DNA from 3 places in the Streptomyces sp. NPDC043861 genome. Region 2 is predicted to be linked to each of the others. Evidence: riboswitches for the same ligand, from Rfam matches in the RefSeq annotation. Region 2 holds a riboswitch; each other region holds the start of a gene.
What was found. Region 2 has a riboswitch for cobalamin ahead of AC068D_RS21900 (ribonucleoside-diphosphate reductase subunit alpha). Riboswitches for the same ligand answer to the same signal wherever they lie in the genome.

Region 1: linked by a shared signal. The riboswitch ahead of metE (5-methyltetrahydropteroyltriglutamate--homocysteine S-methyltransferase) and the one ahead of AC068D_RS21900 (ribonucleoside-diphosphate reductase subunit alpha) in region 2 are both predicted to bind cobalamin.
Region 3: linked by a shared signal. The riboswitch ahead of AC068D_RS13860 (cobalamin biosynthesis protein) and the one ahead of AC068D_RS21900 (ribonucleoside-diphosphate reductase subunit alpha) in region 2 are both predicted to bind cobalamin.

Annotation. Positions count from the first base shown of each region.
Region 1 is NZ_JBWKDP010000012.1:214,515-221,076, reverse strand. Features, by position in the region: gene AC068D_RS26055 (SpoIIE family protein phosphatase) at 1-1,055, shown strand, start outside; partial or broken gene AC068D_RS26050 (putative quinol monooxygenase) at 1,032-1,317, opposite strand; gene metE (5-methyltetrahydropteroyltriglutamate--homocysteine S-methyltransferase) at 1,367-3,685, opposite strand; cobalamin riboswitch at 3,849-4,073, opposite strand; gene AC068D_RS26040 (3-hydroxybutyryl-CoA dehydrogenase) at 4,293-5,162, opposite strand; gene aceB (malate synthase A) at 5,159-6,562, opposite strand, start outside.
Region 2 is NZ_JBWKDP010000009.1:218,166-224,727, reverse strand. Features, by position in the region: gene AC068D_RS21915 (DUF3311 domain-containing protein) at 178-432, shown strand; gene mctP (monocarboxylate uptake permease MctP) at 429-2,054, shown strand; gene AC068D_RS21905 (GNAT family N-acetyltransferase) at 2,244-2,744, shown strand; cobalamin riboswitch at 2,799-2,938, shown strand; gene AC068D_RS21900 (ribonucleoside-diphosphate reductase subunit alpha) at 3,072-5,459, shown strand; gene AC068D_RS21895 (ribonucleotide-diphosphate reductase subunit beta) at 5,459-6,499, shown strand.
Region 3 is NZ_JBWKDP010000005.1:65,253-71,814, forward strand. Features, by position in the region: gene AC068D_RS13835 (hypothetical protein) at 1-323, opposite strand, end outside; gene AC068D_RS13840 (alpha/beta hydrolase) at 447-1,574, opposite strand; gene AC068D_RS13845 (class II aldolase/adducin family protein) at 1,656-2,342, opposite strand; gene AC068D_RS13850 (inorganic phosphate transporter) at 2,622-3,863, shown strand; gene AC068D_RS13855 (hypothetical protein) at 3,880-4,101, shown strand; cobalamin riboswitch at 4,233-4,368, shown strand; gene AC068D_RS13860 (cobalamin biosynthesis protein) at 4,400-5,380, shown strand; gene AC068D_RS13865 (cobyric acid synthase) at 5,377-6,562, shown strand, end outside.

The sequences.
Region 1 (6,562 bases), on a different contig from region 2:
CCCTGCGGTACCTGCCGGCCAGTGCTGCCCCGGGCCTGGGCGGCGACTGGTTCGACGTCATTCCCCTGTCCGGGGCCCGGGTCGCCCTCGTCGTCGGCGACGTGGTGGGACGTGGCATCCACGCTGCCGCCACGATGGGCCGGCTGCGTACCGCCGTACACACGCTCGCCAGCCTCGACCTGGAACCGGACGAGGTTCTCTCCCGCCTGGACGACCTGGTCAACCTGCTGGCGGCCGAACAGGAAGCAGCCGGCGAACGGCCGGTGGGCGAGCAGGTCGTCGGTGCCACCTGCCTGTACGCCGTGTACGACCCGGTCTCCGGGCGGTGCTCCGTGGCCCGCGCCGGCCATCCACCGCCGGTGGTGACCGCTCCGGATGGACAGGTGGCTCTGCTGGACCTGCCCGCCGGCCCACCGCTCGGCCTGGGCGGCCTGCCGTTCGAGGCCCGGGACGTCGAACTGGCCGAGGGAAGCCTGCTTTGCCTGTACACCAACGGACTCATCGGCGAACGCCACATCGATGCCGACGTCGGCCTGACCAGGCTGTGCGCAGCGCTCACCCGCCCTGCGGACGCGCTGGAACGGACGTGCCAAGCGGTGGTCGACTCACTCGTGCCCGCGCGCCCCGGCGACGACGTCGCGTTGCTGATCGCCCGCACCCGTATGCTGCCACCGGAAAATGTCGCCTCCTGGCGTCTGCCGTTGGAGCCTGGCAGCGCCGCGCGGGCCCGGGCATTGACCTCGGCCAAGCTGAGCGAATGGGATCTGGAGCACCTGGCGTTCACGACCGAGTTGATCGCCAGCGAACTGGTCACCAACGTCTACCGGTACGCCAGCGGTCCCGCGACCCTGCGGCTGATCCGTGAACGGCGTCTGGTGTGCGAGGTCAGCGACACCAGCCACACCTCACCCCACCTGCGCCGCGCCCGAACCACCGACGAAGGTGGGCGCGGCCTCTTCCTGGTGGCCCAGATGGCCGAACGCTGGGGTACCCGCTACACCCGCGAGGGCAAGACAGTGTGGACCGAACAATCACTGGCCGGCACGTTCCCCTGACCGTCTCAAGCCCTGCCGGGGACCACCCTCTCCCAGGAGCGACCAGTCGTGCTGCGGAACGGTCACGTTGACGATGCGCGGTGTCTCGACCAGATGGGGCGGCAGCGTCTGCCGCGACGCAGCCTTGAAGTGCGTGGACTGCACATGCCGCGACTCCGGCCTCCTCGTCGCGGAAAGCCTCGACCAGGACGTACTCCGTCGGGTCTTCCACACTGCGCGACCAGTCGAACCACAGGCAGCCGGGCTCGGCGCGCGTGGCCCGGACGACCGGGAGGCTGCTCTTCGAGCGCATCTCCCGGCCGTCCGACGCATCAGGACGCGGAGAGTTCCCCGCGCACGGTGCGGGCGGCTGCCACCAGATTCTCCAGCGAGGCACGGGTTTCGGGCCAGCCGCGGGTCTTCAGCCCGCAGTCCGGGTTGACCCACAGCCGTTCGGCCGGGATGGCCTCCAGCCCCTTGCGCAGCAGAGCCGCCGCCTCGTCCGCGTCCGGAACCCGCGGCGAGTGGATGTCGTACACCCCGGGGCCGGCCTCCCGCGGGTAGCCGTGGGAGGCGAGCTCCCGGGCGACCTGCATGTGGGAGCGGGCGGCCTCCAGGCTGATCACGTCGGCGTCGAGGTCGTCGATGGCCTGCACGATGTCGCCGAACTCGGCGTAGCACATGTGGGTGTGGATCTGGGTGTCCGGGCGCACCCCGCTCGTGGTGAGCCGGAACGCCTCGGTCGCCCAGGCGAGATAGCCGGCGCGGTCCGCGGCCCGCAGGGGCAACGTCTCGCGCAGGGCGGGTTCGTCGACCTGGATGACGGAGGTGCCCGCCGCCTCCAGGTCGTCCACCTCGTCGCGCAGGGCGAGAGCCACCTGGCGGGCGGTGTCGCCGAGCGGTTGGTCGTCCCGGACGAAGGACCAGGCGAGCATCGTGACCGGCCCGGTGAGCATGCCCTTCACCGGACGGTCGGTGAGGGACTGGGCGTAGCGGGTCCAGCGGACCGTCATCGGCACCGGCCGGGAGATGTCACCGGCGAGAATCGGCGGCCGCACGTAACGGGTGCCGTACGACTGGACCCAGCCGTGCCGGGTGGCGAGGTAGCCGGTGAGCTGTTCTGCGAAGTACTGCACCATGTCGTTGCGTTCGGGCTCGCCGTGCACGAGGACGTCGATACCCGCCTCCTCCTGGAAGGAGATCACCTCGCGGATCTCCGCCTCGATGCGCTGCTCGTAGCCCGCGGTGTCGATCCGTCCGCCGCGCAGATCGGCGCGGGCCGTGCGCAGAGCCGTGGTCTGAGGGAAGGATCCGATGGTGGTCGTAGGCAGCAGGGGCAGCCCGAGGTGGGCACGCTGGGCCGCGGCGCGCTCGGCATAGGGCTGGGAACGCCGGGCGTCGGTGTCAGTGATCGCCGCGGTGCGCGCACGTACGGCGGGGTCGTGGGTGATGGGCGAACCGGCGCGGGAGGCCAGGTCGGCCCGGTTGGCGGCGAGTTCCGCGGCGATGGCGTCCGTGCCCTGGCCGAGTCCGCGGGCGAGGGTGACGATCTCGTCGGTCTTCTGCCGGGCGAAGGCGAGCCAGCGAAGGATCTGCGGGTCGATGTCGCGCTCCTCGGCACTGTCCAGCGGGACGTGCAGCAGTGAACAGGACGCGGAGACGTCGACCTGGTCGGCCAGTCCCAGCAGCGTCCCGAGGGTGGCGAGCGACTTGCCCAGATCGTTCACCCAGATGTTGCGTCCGTCGACCACACCGGCGACCAGGCGCTTGCCGGGCAGTCCGCCGACCGCGGCGAGGTCGTCGAGATTCGCGGCGGCCGACCCGGTGAAGTCGAGCGCGAGGCCGTCGACGGGCGCCTTGGCCAGCACCGCAAGTGTGTCCCCGAGGCGGTCGAAGTAGGAGGCGACCAGCAGCTTCGGCCTGTCCGTGAGCGCACCGAGGTCGCGGTAGGCGCGGGCGGCGGCGTTCAGTTCGGCGGGTGTGCGGTCCTGGACCAGTGCGGGCTCGTCCAGTTGGACCCATTCGGCGCCTGCGGCCCGCAGATCCGCGAGCACTTCCGTGTACACCGGCAGCAGCCGGTCGAGCAGCGTCAGCGGCTCGAAGTCCTCGGCCACCCCCGGGGCCGCCTTGGCCAGCAGCAGATAGGTGACCGGTCCGACGAGGACCGGACGGGGCGTCAGGCCGAGCGCGAGTGCTTCCTTGAGCTCACCGACCTGCTTGGTGGAGTCCGCTTTGAACACGGTGTCCGGACCCAGCTCCGGAACCAGGTAGTGGTAGTTGGTGTCGAACCACTTGGTCATTTCCAGCGGCGCCACGTCCCGGGTGCCGCGGGCCATGGCGAAGCAGCCGTCCAAGGCGTCGGCGGCGACGGCTGCGCGGTGGCGGGCGGGGATCGCGCCGACCATCAGGGTGGTGTCGAGGACGTGGTCGTAGTAAGAGAAATCGCCGGTCGGCACTTCGTGGATGCCGGCGTCGGCGAGCTGCTGCCAGTTCGTCCGGCGAAGACCGGCGGCGGTGGCGCGGAGGGCGTCGGCGGTGACACGGCCCTTCCAGTAGCCCTCGATCGCCTTCTTCAGCTCCCGGTTCTGTCCCTGACGGGGGTAGCCGTACAGGGTGGCCCGTGCTGCCGCGGCTGCGGACTCGGTGGTCACGGAGATCTCCTTCGCGAGATGAATCCCTGAGATCCCGGGGACGGGACGAGAACGCGAAGGGCGACGGAACGGACGGAACGCCCAGCGCGGCACAGCGCGGTCATCCGTCCGATGTGTTCGCCGACCCGCCCTCGAGGTCACCGGGATGTCCGCGGGCGAGTCGTTCGCACGCGGGCAACGGGCAGGTCTTCGGACTCGCGGGCCCGTCCGGCCGGATTCCCGGCGGACACCTACTGGCCGTCGCTTCCCAGGCCCGGCTCGGACCCAGTGCGTATGACGGCGGTCGTTCCCGCTCACCGCTGCGGGGCAGTCCCGGATTCCCACCGGGTTCCCTCTTACGACGCATCCCGCCTGGCGGACGGGGCGAACCAGCTGCACCCGTCAGCCTACGGGGCGTTGAGCCGACGCGGAGAATCACCTCCGCCATTCGGACGGTGAGCTGAGACACGCGGCCGTGGTGCTTGAAACGGCGCGGGGGCGGGAAGCGCCGACCTCCGCGCTTCCCGCCCCTCCCCCGTGGGTTCCCGCCGGTTCCCTCCTCCAGCGGCGTGGCCCGGGCCCCTCAGCCCGGGCCCACCGGGCCCCTCAGCCCGGTCGTACCAGGAACTCAGCCGTGTTCGTACGCATGGAAACCGCGGCCGGTCTTGCGGCCCAACAGGCCTGCCTCGACCATGCGCTGGAGCAGCGGCGGCGGGGCGTACAGCGGCTCCTTGAACTCGTCGTACAGGGACTCCGCGATCGAGGCCACCGTGTCCAGGCCGATCAGGTCCGCGAGCTTCAGCGGCCCCATGGGATGGGCGCAGCCGAGCTCCATGCCGGCGTCCACATCGGCGGGGGAGGCGAATCCGGACTCCGTCATGCGGATCGCCGACAGCAGGTACGGGACGAGCAGGGCGTTGACCACGAACCCGGCCCTGTCCTGCGAGCGGATCACGGTCTTGCCGAGGGCCCGGGCAGCGAATTCCTCGGTCGCGGCGACCGTCCCGGCCGACGTGTGCAGGGAGGTCACGACCTCCACCAGCGGCAGTACGGGCACCGGATTGAAGAAGTGCAGGCCCACGACCCGGTCGGCGCGGCCCGTCGCCATGCCGAGCCGCGTGACCGGCAGGGAGGAGGTGTTGGTCGCCAGCACCGCGGCCGGATCGGCCACGATCTTGTCGAGTGAGGCGAAGACCTCGGTCTTGGCGTCCGGGTTCTCCACGATCGCCTCGACGACCAGCTGCCGGTCGGCCAGGTCTTCCAGGCAGCCGGTGAAGACCATCCGGTCGAGGGCGTCCCGCGCCGCGTCCCGCTCCAGCTTTCCACGGTGCACCGCACGGTCCAGGGAGCCGGCCACCCGTTCCCGCGCGGTGCGGGCGGCCGGCGCGTCCACCTCGCACACCACCGTGTCCAGTCCGGCTCGCGCGCACACCTCCGCGATTCCGGCGCCCATCTGTCCGCCGCCGACCACGCCGACGCGCTGGATGCTCCCGCTCACGACCGGGCCTCCGCACGCACGACGAGGTGACGGGAGTAGGCGTCCGGCGTGAAGAACAGCGGCAACTCGTGTTCCAGGGAGGTCCGTTCGAAGAGATCGCGCACTTCGTCGACGGCCGCCCACGGGTACTCGGCACCCAGAGCGGCGACCTCGTCGTCGAGCAGCCGCAGCACCGTCTCGCGGTCGACGACGCGGTGGCGCAGCCACTGCCAGATCTGTACGCGGGCGATCTCCGCGGTGGCGGCGTCCTCCATCAGGCCGTACAGGGCAACGGCTCCCTGCCCCCGTAGCCAGGCGTCGAAGTAGCGCAGGGCGATCGCGATGTTGGTGCGGACCCCCTCCGGGGTGGGCGGGCCGCTGATACGGCGCACCGACAGCAGATCGGCAGCGGTGACCTCGACGTCGTCACGGGTGCGGTCGATCTGGTGCGGCCGTTCGCCGAGAACGCCGTCGAACACCTCGCGGCACACGGGGACGAGCCCGGGGTGGGCGACCCACGAGCCGTCGAAGCCGTCCTCGGCCTCGCGCTCCTTGTCCAGCCGCACCTTGGCGAGGGCTGCCTCGTTGGCGGCCGGGTCCTTGCTGGGCATGTGCGCGGCCATGCCCCCGATGGCGTGGGCGCCGCGCTTGTGGCAGGTGCGGACCAGCAGCTCGGTGTAGGCGCGCATGAACGGGGCGGTCATGGTGACCTGGGCGCGGTCCGGGAGCAGGAAGTCGGTCCGGTGACCGAAGGTCTTGATGAGGCTGAAGAGGTAGTCCCAGCGGCCGGCGTTCAGGCCCGAGCTGTGCTCGCGGAGCTCGTAGAGGATCTCCTCCATCTCGAACGCCGCGGTGATGGTCTCGATCAGGACGGTGGCGCGGACCGTCCCACGGGGGATGCCGAGGAGTTCCTGGGCGAGGACGAAGACGTCGTTCCAGAGCCGGGCTTCGTAGCGGTTCTCCAGCTTGGGGAGGTAGAAGTACGGGCCGTGTCCGGAGTCGAGCTGACGCTGTGCGCAGTGGAAGAAGTACAGGCCGAAGTCGACCAGGGAGGCGGGGACCGGCCGTCCGTCGAACTCCAGGTGCTCCTCGGTGAGGTGCCAGCCGCGAGGACGGACCACGATGGTGGCGAGCCCGTCGTGGTCGCCGAGCCGGTATTCCCTGCCCTCGGGGGTGGTGAAGTCGATCCGGCGCTCGATGGCGTCGAGCAGGGTGAGCTGGCCGCCGACGATGTTGTTCCAGGAGGGGGAGGTGGCGTCCTCGAAGTCGGCCATCCAGACGGCGGCGCCGGAGTTGAGGGCGTGGACGGCCATGCGGCGGTCGGGCGGGCCGGTGATCTCGACCCGACGGTCCGTCAGGCCGGGCGCAGGCGGGGCGACGTGCCAGGACGGGTCGGCGCGCACGGCGCTGGTGACCAGTGG
Region 2 (6,562 bases):
GCTCAGCGGTTGAAATAAGCCGTTGAGCGGTTGAATTCAGCCGCTCAACGGTCGAACCGACCGCTGGGCGATTGCCTCTTCCGTTATCCGGACCAGGGTTCCATCAAGCTGAACCGTCCCCTAGATTGCCTGCGCGTTACATCAGCGCAGCTGATCAGCGAGGGGACGGAGCCGCTCATGTCCGAAACACCCGCAGAGAGAAAACCCGCAGTCACCCCGCTACGGGTGGTGGTGGCCCTCTGCCTGATCGCGCCGTTCGCGGCGATGCTCTGGGTCGGTTCGTACGCGAAGACCGACCCGGCGTTCGCCGGTATCCCGTTCTTCTACTGGTACCAGATGCTCTGGGTCGTGATTTCGACCGCACTGACGATGGTCGCGTACAAGCTGTGGCAGCTTGACCAGCGCGCCCGCAAGGAAGGGGCGTCGCAGTGAAGGACGGCGTGAACGGCGTCGCACTCGCCGTATTCATCTTCTTCTTCCTGGCCGTCACGGTCATGGGCTTCCTGGCCTCGCGCTGGCGCAGGGCCGAGAACGAGAACAGCCTGGACGAATGGGGCCTGGGCGGGCGGTCGTTCGGCACCTGGGTGACCTGGTTCCTGCTCGGCGGCGACCTCTACACCGCCTACACCTTCGTCGCCGTACCCGCGGCGATCTACGCGGCGGGCGCTGCCGGTTTCTTCGCCGTGCCGTACACGATTCTCGTCTACCCGCTGATCTTCACCTTCCTGCCGCGGTTGTGGTCGGTGTCGCACAAGCACGGATATGTGACGACGTCGGACTTCGTCCGCGGACGCTTCGGCTCGAAGGGGCTGTCGCTGGCGGTCGCGCTCACCGGCATCCTCGCGACGATGCCGTACATCGCGCTGCAGCTCGTCGGCATCCAGGCTGTGCTGGACGTCATGGGCGTCGGCGGCGGTGAGAACACCCACTGGTTCATCAAGGATCTGCCGCTGCTGATCGCCTTCGGTGTGCTGGCGGCGTACACCTACTCGTCCGGTCTGCGGGCACCCGCGCTGATCGCCTTCGTCAAGGACACCCTGATCTATCTGGTGATCGCGGTCGCGATCATCTACATCCCCGTCAAGCTCGGCGGCTTCGACGACATCTTCACCAAGGCGGGCGACGCGTTCGCGCAGATCAACCCCGCGACCGACAAACCGCGGGGTGCGCTGGTGCCCGGGGAGCTGGGCCAGTGGGGTTACGCCACGCTGGCGCTCGGATCCGCGCTGGCCCTGTTCATGTATCCGCACTCGATCACCGCCACGCTGTCCTCGCGCAGCCGTGACGTGATCCGGCGCAACACCACCATCCTGCCGCTCTACTCGCTGATGCTGGGGCTGCTGGCGCTGCTCGGGTTCATGGCGATCGCGGCCGGAGTCAAGGTGACGAACGGTCAGCTCGCCATTCCGCAGCTGTTCGAGAACATGTTCCCCGACTGGTTCGCGGGGGTCGCGTTCGCGGCCATCGGCATCGGCGCGCTGGTACCGGCGGCGATCATGTCGATCGCGGCGGCGAACCTGTTCACGCGGAACATCTACAAGGACTTCCTGAAGCCGGACGCGACTCCGGAGCAGGAGACCAAGGTGTCGAAGCTGGTGTCGCTGCTGGTGAAGGTGGGTGCCCTGGCCTTCGTCCTGACGATGGACAAGACCGTCGCCATCAACTTCCAGCTGCTGGGCGGCATCTGGATCCTCCAGACCTTCCCGGCCCTCGTCGGCGGCCTGTTCACCCGGTGGTGCCACCGCTGGGCGCTGCTCGCGGGCTGGGCCGTCGGCATGATCTACGGCACAGTGGCGGCGTACGGCGTCGCAAGTCCGACGCAGAAGCACTTCGGAGGGTCATCGGCGGAGATACCGGGAATCGGGGAGATCGGCTACATCGGCCTGACGGCCTTCGTGCTCAACGCGGTGGTGACCGTCGTCCTCACCCTCGTGCTGCGCGCCGTGAAGGCCCCGGACGGTGTCGACGAGACGTCTCCGGGGGACTACACGGCGGACGCCGGGGACCCCGGGGTCGAACCCGAACTCCCGAAGGTGGGCGCAGTCACCCACTGACGCGTGTGTTTCCCGGCGCCGGCCGGCACGGGCCCCATGAGCCTGTGCCGGCCGGCGTTCGTGTCCGTCCGAAACGGCACCGCATTGTCCCCGCACCCCCTCCGCGGCCTTGGGAACATGGGGTGTTGAGGCAACCGGCCGGGGGAACGGCCTCGAGCCGCCCTCGTGCACATGGAGGAAACTTCGGATATGGACATCTTCGTCAGAAGGGCCGAACCCTCGGAGTACGAGGCCCTGGGGGAGCTCACGGCACGGGCCTATCTCGACGGCAGGCTGCTGGACTTCGGCGAGGAGGACCCGTACCTCGACCGTCTGAGGGACGTCGTCGCCCGGGCCCGACAGGCCGAGGTACTGGTCGCGGCGGACCGGGACGGCCGGGTGCTCGGCGGGGTGACCTTCGTTCTCGGCGGGGCGCCCTGGGCCGACATCGCCGAGGACGGGGAAACCGAGTTCAGGATGCTGGCGGTCGCCACGGAAGCGCGGGGGCGGGGCGCCGGGGAGGCACTCGTCAGGGCGTGCATCGAGCGGGCCAGGGACACCGAAGGCTGCCGGAGGCTCGTCCTGTCGACGCACCCCCGCATGCACGCCGCGCACCGCATCTACGAACGAATCGGCTTCGTCAGAACGCCCGAGCGGGACTGGTGTCCGCTGGCGGACGTGCCTCTGCTGGCCTACAGCCTGGAGCTCTGAGAACCGCGGCGACACAACATGTGGGGGGTGCCTCAAGCCACCGCCCCTACATGTATGCTCATGCTCGCTGTCGCCGCAGGGGAATCCGGTTCGAGTCCGGAACTGTCCCGCAACGGTGTGCCGGTGTGCCTTTGCGGTGTCGCACAGGGCATACACCTGCGAGTCCGAAGACCTGCCGACGGCGCACCCGGACCGTCCGGCCCGGGTGCCGACGACGTCCGGGCCTCGCGGAAACAGGTCGGTGGACGCGGTGCACCCTGCCCCCGGGCGAGTGCGCCCGTGCCCCGTGCCCCCGCCGGCCCCGAGCCGAGCGAGGGAGAGCACCCTGTGACCATCGCGCCGCCCGATCCTGCTTCAACGCAGTCCGCCGATGGGCCAGGTACCGCGCTGCTGCGCATCCTGACCGACCTCACCGCCGATCTCCCCGACACGGACCCCGGCCGCGTCGCCGCGGCCGCCCTCCGCGGCCGCCACGCGGGCTCGGACGAGGCCGAGTTGCGCGAACTCGCGACCGAGGCCGCCGCTGGGCTGATCTCCGAGGACCCGGCCTACTCGCGCCTCGCGGCCCGGCTGCTCACCCGCACGATCGCGGAGGAGGCGGCCACACAGGGGGCGGTCGCCTTCTCCGACTCCATCGCCGTCGGGCACCGCGAGGGCCTGATCGCGGACCGCACGGCCGCGTTCGTGCAGACGCACGCCGCGCGCCTCGACGCGCTGATCGACCCTGCCGCCGACGACCGCTTCGGGTACTTCGGCCTGCGCACCCTCTTCAGCCGCTACCTCCTCCGGCACCCGATCACCCGCAAGGTCATCGAGACCCCGCAGCAGTTCATGCTGCGTGTCGCCGCCGGCCTCGCCGAGGACGAGTCGCCCAGGGCTCTCGACGAAGTCGCCGCGCTGTACGGGCTGATGAGCCGGCTCGACTACCTGCCGTCCTCCCCCACCCTCTTCAACTCCGGTACCCGCCACCCCCAGATGTCGTCCTGCTATCTGCTGGACTCCCCGCTGGACGAGCTGGACTCGATCTACGACCGCTACCACCAGGTGGCGCGGCTCTCCAAGCACGCGGGTGGCATCGGTCTCTCGTACTCCCGTATCCGCTCGCGCGGTTCGCTCATCCGCGGCACCAACGGCCACTCCAACGGCATCGTGCCGTTCCTGCGCACGCTGGACTCCTCCGTCGCCGCGGTCAACCAGGGCGGTCGCCGCAAGGGCGCGGCCTGTGTCTACCTGGAGACCTGGCACGCGGACATCGAGGAGTTCCTGGAGCTGCGCGACAACACGGGTGAGGAGGCGCGGCGTACGCACAACCTCAACCTGGCGCACTGGATCCCGGACGAGTTCATGCGCAGGGTGAACGAGGACGCCGACTGGTCGCTCTTCTCGCCCGCCGACGTCCCCGAGCTGGTCGACCTCTGGGGCGACGAGTTCGACGCCGCCTACCGCAAGGCGGAGGAGGCGGGCCTCGCCCGCAGGACCATCCCGGCCCGCGACCTGTACGGCCGCATGATGCGTACGCTCGCCCAGACCGGCAACGGCTGGATGACGTTCAAGGACGCCTCGAACCGCACCGCGAACCAGACCGCTGAGCCCGGCACCGTCGTCCACTCCTCCAATCTCTGCACCGAGATCATCGAGGTGACGAACGACGGCGAGACCGCTGTCTGCAACCTCGGATCCGTCAACCTCGGCGCGTTCGTCACCGACGGCGGCACCGGTGCGGACGCCATCGACTGGGAGCGGCTCGACGCCACCGTCCGCACGGCCGTGACCTTCCTGGACCGGGTCGTCGACATCAACTTCTACCCGACCGAGCAGGCCGGCCGCTCCAACGCCAAGTGGCGTCCGGTGGGCCTCGGCGCCATGGGCCTGCAGGACGTGTTCTTCAAGCTGCGGATGCCCTTCGACTCCGCCGAGGCGCAGGCACTGTCGACCCGGATCGCCGAGCGGATCATGCTGGCGGCGTACGAGGCGTCCTGCGACCTGGCCGAGCGCAACGGCCCGCTGCCCGCCTGGGAGCAGACCCGTACGGCGCGCGGTGTGCTGCACCCGGATCACTACGGCACAGCCGTGGAGCTCAACTGGCCGGAGCGCTGGGCCGCGCTGCGTTCCCGGATCGCCACGACCGGGATGCGCAACTCCCTCCTGCTCGCCATCGCGCCGACCGCGACCATCGCGTCGATCGCGGGTGTGTACGAGTGCATCGAGCCGCAGGTCTCCAACCTCTTCAAGCGCGAGACGCTCTCGGGTGAGTTCCTCCAGGTCAACTCCTATCTGGTGGACGAACTGAAGAAGCTGGGCGTGTGGGACGCGCAGACCCGTGAGGCGCTGCGCGAATCCAGCGGCTCGGTTCAGGGCCTCAACTGGATCCCGGCGGACGTACGGGCGCTGTACCGCACGGCGTGGGAGATCCCGCAGCGCGGCCTGATCGACATGGCAGCGGCACGCACCCCGTTCCTGGACCAGTCGCAGTCGCTGAACCTCTTCCTGGAGACGCCGACCATCGGCAAGCTCAGCTCCATGTACGCGTACGCCTGGAAGCAGGGCCTGAAGACGACGTACTACCTGCGCTCCCGCCCGGCGACCCGCATCGCGCGCGCCGCGTCCGCAACCGCCGCCACCACCGCCCCCATTCCCGCACAGCAGGCGGCGCCCGACGCCGACGCCATCGCCTGCTCGCTCGAGAACCCCGAGTCCTGCGAGGCCTGCCAGTAATGCCCACCGAAGCCACCACCGTCAAGAACCTGCTCGACCCCGGCTTCGAGCTGACCCTCCGTCCGATGCGCTACCCGGACTTCTACGAGCGCTACCGGGACGCCATCAAGAACACCTGGACGGTCGAGGAGGTCGACCTCCACTCCGACGTCGCCGATCTGGCCAAGCTCTCCCCCGGCGAGCAGCACCTGATCGGCCGTCTGGTCGCCTTCTTCGCGACCGGCGACTCCATCGTCGCGAACAACCTGGTGCTGACGCTCTACAAGCACATCAACTCCCCCGAGGCGCGGCTGTATCTGTCGCGGCAGCTCTTCGAGGAGGCCGTGCACGTCCAGTTCTATCTGACCCTGCTGGACACCTACCTCCCGAACCCGGAGGACCGCACGGCCGCTTTCGCTGCCGTCGAGAACATTCCCTCGATCCGCGAGAAGGCCGAGTTCTGCTTCAAGTGGATGGCCGCCCTCGACGGGGAAGGGGGGGTGGAGAAGATCGACCGCCTGGAGACCAAGGCGGACCGCAGGCGCTTCCTGCTCAACCTGATCTGCTTCGCCGCCTGCATCGAGGGCCTGTTCTTCTACGGGGCGTTCGCGTACGTCTACTGGTTCCGTTCGCGCGGTCTGCTGCACGGTCTGGCGACCGGCACCAACTGGGTGTTCCGGGACGAGACCATGCACATGAACTTCGCCTTCGAGGTCGTGGACACGGTCCGCAAGGAGGAGCCGGAGCTCTTCGACGACGAACTCCAGCAGCAGGTCACCGACATGCTGAAGGAGGCCGTCGAGGCGGAGCTGCAGTTCGGCCGCGACCTGTGCGGTGACGGCCTGCCGGGCATGAACACCGAGTCGATGCGCGAGTATCTGGAGTGCGTCGCCGACCAGCGGCTCACCCGGCTCGGCTTCGCCCCGGTCTACGGCTCGCAGAACCCGTTCTCCTTCATGGAGCTCCAGGGCGTCCAGGAACTGACGAACTTCTTCGAGCGCCGGCCTTCGGCGTATCAGGTCGCCGTCGAGGGCTCGGTCGACCTGGACGAGGACTTCTGACCTTCCGGCCGGACGCGTACGGCAGGGGCCCGGACCGGGGTACGGTCCGGGCCCCTGCCCGTT
Region 3 (6,562 bases), on a different contig from region 2:
TGGAGTTCGACGAGTCCCGCGAGCCGGGCCCGGTCCCAGCCCGCACTGACCTGCTCCGGCGTCAGCTCCAGTGCACCGGCCGCCCGTTCCCGAGCGGCGGTGCCCACCGCGGCGTCACGGGCGTCGGCGGCCCAGCGGGCGACGCGGACCGCGTCGGCGAGGACCCCACGGGCCTGGCGGGCCAGTTCCGCGGGAGGCGGGGTGCCCTCGGGCGGGCGCGGAGCGGGGCGCGTACGCCGGTTCGACACGGCGCGGCGGGCCGTGACGGTGGGACGAGGGCGGACAAGACGGAGTCTGGAGTCGCGCAGGTTACGGGACGTCACGGGGGGCAGTCTTCCCGCTGTGGGCCGGAAAGCCCAAACGGAACCGGCGCTCCTCCGGCGCGCAGTCGCCTCCGTCCGGGTCCACGCCCTGTTCAGGGCCCGCACAGCGCCGACGGACACCTGCTAGACGAGCGGCGTGAGGAAGCGTCGGAGGGCCTCTTCGTAGCGGGCCGGGTCGGCATTCCACATGGCACCGTGCGGGGCGTCCGGGACGGTCTGGAGGGTGACCAGGTCCGGGCGGCGGGCGGCGAGTTCCTGGGAGGGCCCCCAGGGGGCGACCCTGTCGTCGGGGCCGTGGAAGACGAGGACGGGTACGCGCAGCGCGTCGGGATCGGCGGCCTCCCGCAGCCGGTCGCCGTGCAGCCCGGTCCGGCCCTGGGCCGCGCGCACGGCGAGCGGCAGCAGGACGGACGGCGTGCGGCGGGCGCCGGCAAGGGCGCGCAGGGTCGCTTCCCAGTCGAGCACCGGGGAGTCGAGGACGAGCCCTGCGATCCGGTCCCGTTGCGCGGAGCTGGCGGCGGCGTGCAGGGCCATCGCGCCGCCGGTGGACCAGCCGTGCACCAGGACGCGCTCGGCCCCGGAACGCACGGCGTGGCGGATGGCGGCGTCGAGGTCGCGCCACTCGGAATCACCGAGGTGCCCGAGGCCGTCCGGGGGACGGGGCGCACCGGCGTCGCCCCGGTAGGCGATCGACAGCACGGGCAGGCGCAGTCCGACCAGGAACGGCATCAGGTTCAGTGTGTGTTCCCTGGTGGCGCCCAGGCCGTGCACGGCAATGACCCATGTGGTGCGGGGTCCGGGAACGAACCAGGCGGGAAGGGGACCGAGTTCGCCGGGGATCTCCACGTCCTGGTGGTCGATCCCGAGGGCGCTGTCCGGGGTTCCGGCGTGCAGCTGAGGGGTGAACCTCACCTTGGTGCCGATGTCGAGGCCGCCGTGGCCGACGCTCTCCAGCCTGCGGACCACGGTGTCCGCGGCGTGGGGCACGTCCTCGAGCACCGGTCCGACGACCGCGTGCACACCGGTCCCGACGAGTCCGTACGTACCGGGGCGCCGGGAGACCAGGCTGCGGGTGAGGGTGATGCGTCCGGGACCCGTGGCGTGCACCGTCAGCCGGGGCTCGCCTGGCAGGGGCCGTCCGGGGGGTGCCTTGAGCGCGGCGTCGCTCGCGTAACGGCCGGCCGCGAACGTGGCCGCACCGATACCTAGCAGGGTGGTGACGGCCGCTGCCGTCGCTGTAGCCGGGCGCACTGTTCCAGTGTCGTCATGCCCCGGCACTGCTGCCAGTGGGCGCGTCCCAGGGAGTGAACGCGCCCCGGCTGCCGACGGGGCTCAGCCCGGCTGGCCGTAGCCACGGAGTTTGTCGCGCACCTCGTCGACCTGGGCCCGGGAGAGCAGGGACGGCTCACGGCCGGGCAGGGAGCTCGCGGCGAGCCAGACCCTGCACATCCATTCCAGCTGGGCGGTCCGGTCGTACGCCTGGTCGAGTGAACCGCCGTACGTGACGGTCCCGTGGTTCCGGAGCAGACACCCCGTGCGGTCCGCGAGCGCGTCGAGCATGTTCCCGGCCAGCTCGTCCGTTCCGTAGAGGGCGTACGGGGCGACGCGGACGGGCCCGCCGAGGGCCGCGGCCATGTAATGGATCAACGGCAGTTCGGTGGTCAGCGTGGACACGGCGGTGGCATGCACGGCGTGGGTGTGGACGACGGCGGTCGCATCCGTGGCGCGGTAGATCTCCAGATGCATCGGCAGCTCACTGGTGGGGGTGAGATCGCCGATCAGCCGCTTCCCGTCCAGCCCGACGGCGACGACGTCCTGCGCGCCGAGTCTGTCGTAGGGCACTCCGCTCGGAGTGACGAGGACGAGGTCACCGGCGTCGGTCGGGACGCGTACGGAGACGTTTCCCGAGGTCCCGACGACGAGTCCGTCCGCCACGGTCCGGCGGGCGGTGGCCACGAGGCCGGCCCATGCCTTCCCGATGAGGTCCTGCCGCTGCTTCTCCTGCTGCCACCCGGTCATGCAGTGATCCTTCCAGGCCCTCCACCGCTCACGGGCCGGGGTGACCGGAATCTCCTCGGCGGTTCACGGACGGCGCCGGCGGGGTCCGGGGCACGGTGGCGAAATGCCCTTCAGGCCCTCCCCGACACGGATCCACCGGACTCCGCGGTCCCTCCGCTTCACAAGCGGAGGGGGAGAAACTCGCTTGGTGACACCGCAACGCCCGACCCAGTTCATCTTCCGTTCACCCAGATTGCCTACGTTCGGCGGGCCACTGACGTCCAATAGAAGCCTGGGTAAATGGAAAACATCACGCTTCTCCTCGGGATCGTGATCATTACCGCTCTCGTGTTCGATTTCACGAACGGTTTCCACGACACAGCCAACGCGATGGCGACGACCATCTCGACCGGTGCACTCAAGCCGAAGACGGCGGTGGCCATGTCCGCCGTGCTCAATCTCGTCGGCGCCTTCCTGTCCGTCGAGGTCGCCAAGACGATCTCCGGCGGAATCATCAACGAAGAGGGCATACGCACAGAAGTGATCTTCGCGGCGCTCGTCGGCGCCATCCTGTGGAACCTCTTCACCTGGCTGCTGGGCCTGCCGTCCAGCTCCTCGCACGCACTCTTCGGCGGTCTGATCGGTGCGGCCGTGATGTCCGCCGGCTTCTCCGCCGTCGACGGCGGCACCATCGTCACCAAGGTCCTGATCCCGGCCGTCGCCGCCCCGCTCGTCGCCGGCCTCGCCGCGTTCTTCGCGACGAAGCTGACGTACAAGATCGGCAGCACGGCCGACGACAAGGCCACCTCCAAGGGCTACCGCGCCGGCCAGATCGCCTCGGCCGGGCTCGTCTCCCTCGCCCACGGCACGAATGACGCGCAGAAGACCATGGGTGTCATCACCCTGGCCCTCGTCACGGGCGGCGTCCTCGCCCCCGGCTCGAACCCCCCGATGTGGGTCATCGTCGCCGCCGGTGTGGCGATCGCGCTCGGCACGTACCTCGGCGGCTGGCGCATCATCCGCACCATGGGCAAGGGCCTGACCGACCTCCGGCCGCAGCAGGGCTTCGCCGCCCAGACCAGCGCGGCCACGGTCATCCTGGCCTCCTCGAACCTGGGCTTCTCGCTCTCCACCACCCAGTCGTGCTCCGGCGCCGTGATGGGCGCGGGCCTCGGCCGCAAGGGCGGTGTGGTCCGCTGGTCCACCGCGACCCGGATGTTCGTCGCCTGGGGCCTGACCCTGCCGGCCGCCGGTCTGGCCGCAGCAGGCGCCGAGTTCCTGACCGCTCAGGGCACCTGGGGCATCGTCGCCGTCGCGGTGCTGCTGATCTCGGGCTCGGGCGCCATCTGGGCGCTCTCGCGCCGCAAGCCGGTGGACCACACGAACGTCACCGACGACGAGATCGGGGAGCCCGCGGGTGTGATCACCACCGCCATCGCCGCCGTCACCCCGCCTCCCACCGTGGCCGCGGCCGAGGAGCTGAAGGCCACCATCCCGGCACCCGCCGGTGAGACCTCCCCCGCACCCACCGCCACGGTGTAAGGAAAGAACGAACAGCATGAAGATCGACTGGGCAGCTCTCGGCTCCGTCTTCGGCGTGAGCCTCGTCGTCACCGTCGCCCTGGTGGGCATGTTCACCCTGGGCATCGTGGGCCTCTCCCGGCAGGAAGCGGCCGCCGCGCAGGGTGGCTCCGCGCCCCTCGCACGCACGGGCGCCTACGCCTCCTTCGCGCTGTGCGCGGCCGCGGTCGCGTACGGCATCTATCTGATCGTGATCTGACGGCCCCGAACCGCGGACGATCCCACAGGGCAGGAGCCGGACCTCTTCCGAGAGGTCCGGCTCCTGCCGTGTCCGGGACCCGTGTGGGACTCCGCACACTGTCCCTGCGCAGGTCAAAGGCGAGTTGACGGGTGTTCGCGGCCCATGGTGGACTTCCGGAGCCATTACGGCGGCAGAAGAGGAAGCCGGTGCGAATCCGGCGCGGTCCCGCCACTGTCACGGGGTGTACTCCCGGAGCCAGGAACTCTCTCCCGCCGGTCACGTCGAGCCAGGGCGCGGACCCTGAGTGAGGACGAACATGCCTGCCGAGCCGGGAGGCTGGGGGGGTGTCTCCCCAGGGATCACTTTTGCGTGCGGTGCCGCAGCCGGACTTGCCGGCGACCTGCTTCTCGGCGATCCGCGCCGCGGGCATCCGGTCGCCGCGTTCGGCCGGGCCGCCGCTGCCGTCGAACGGGCGCTCTGGCGCGACCACCGGGGCTGGGGCGCTCTGCACACCGCCGTGTGCGCCGGCGGCGCGGTCGCGATGGGCGCGTTCGCCGCTGCCGGCCTGAGCCGTTCCCGTACCGCGTCCGTCGCCCTGGTCGCGGCCGCCACATGGACGGTCGTCGGCGGTACTTCGCTGGGCCGGGAGGCCGAAGCGATCGGCGCGGCGCTGGCGGCCGGGGACATCGAAGCCGCCCGCGAGCGGCTGCCCCATCTGTGCGGGCGTGACCCGCAGGCACTCGACGGCCCCGGGATCGCCCGCGCCGTCGTCGAATCAGTCGCCGAGAACACCTCCGACGCCGTCGTCGGGGCCCTGGTGTGGGGCGCGCTCGCCGGGGTGCCGGGGCTCGTCGGCTTCCGCGCCGTGAACACCCTGGACGCCATGGTGGGGCACAGATCTGCCCGCTACCGACGGTACGGCTGGGCGTCGGCGAGGCTGGACGACGTGGCGGGCTGGCCGGGTGCACGCCTCACCGCCGGACTCGCGGCAGTCGCGGGCGGCGATCCGCGCGGTGCCGTACGGGCCTGGCGCCAGGACGCCGCGAAGCATCCGAGCCCCAACGCGGGTCCGGTGGAGGCGTCGTTCGCGGGCGCGCTCGGGGTAAGGCTCGGGGGGACGCTCTCGTACGGCGGGCGGGTCGAGCACCGGCCCGTGCTCAACGCAGCGGGGCGCGCCGTCGAGGTCGCGGACATCGGGCGGGCGGTGCGGCTGTCGCGGCGCGTGGGCGTACTGGCGCTTGCGGTGTGCGCGGGCACGCGGCTCGTGCACGGGGCAGTGAGGGGGAAGCGGACATGAGCGGTGGTGGACTGCTGGTCGCCGGGACCACGTCGGACGCGGGCAAGAGCGTCGTCACGGCGGGGATCTGCCGGTGGCTGGTGCGCCGGGGCGTGAAGGTAGCGCCCTTCAAGGGGCAGAACATGTCCCTCAATTCCTTTGTGACCCACGAGGGGGCGGAGATCGGCCGGGCGCAGGCCATGCAGGCCCAGGCGGCCCGTGTGGAGCCCTCGGCGCTGATGAACCCGGTGCTGCTCAAGCCGGGCAGCGACCGCTCCAGCCAGGTCGTCCTGATGGGCAGGCCGGTGGGCGAACTGAGTGCGCGCGGCTACCACGGGGGGAGGCAGCGGGAGCTGTTCGAGCCGGTGGTGGAGTGCCTGGAGAAGCTCCGGAGCACGTACGACGCGGTCATCTGCGAAGGAGCCGGCAGCCCCGCGGAGATCAACCTCCGCCGCACCGACATCGTGAACATGGGCATCGCCCGGGCCGCGCGTTTTCCCGTGCTGGTGGTCGGGGACATCGACCGGGGCGGGGTGTTCGCGCAGTTCTTCGGCACGACCGCACTGCTCGCCCCCGAGGACCAGGAACTGGTCGCGGGCTATCTGGTCAACAAGTTCCGGGGCGATGTGACGCTGCTGGAGCCGGGTTTGGAGATGCTGCACGGGCTGACCGGACGCCGGACCTACGGCGTCCTGCCGTATGCGCACGGACTCGGCATCGACGAGGAGGACGGCCTGCGGGTCTCACTGCGGGGGGCCGTTCGCGAGTCCCTGACCGCGGCCCCGGTGGGTGAGGACGTGCTGCGCGTGGCTGTGTGCGCCGTACCGCTGATGTCCAACTTCACCGACGTGGACGCGCTGGCGGCCGAACCCGGCGTCGTGGTGCGTTTCGTGGACCGCGCCGAGGAGCTCGTCGACGCCGATCTGGTGGTGGTTCCCGGTACCCGCGGGACCGTGAAGGCGCTCGGCTGGCTGCGCGAGCGCGGGCTCGCGGACGCCATCGCACGGCGCGCGTCGGAGGGCCGCCCGGTGCTGGGCATCTGCGGCGGATTCCAGGCCCTGGGCGAGCGCATCGAGGACGACGTCGAGTCACGGGCCGGCGAGGTCGAGGGCCTCGGCCTGCTGCCGGTACGGGTGCGGTTCGCGCAGGAGAAGACCCTGGCGCGACCGTCCGGGGAGGCGCTCGGGGAGCGGGTCGAGGGCT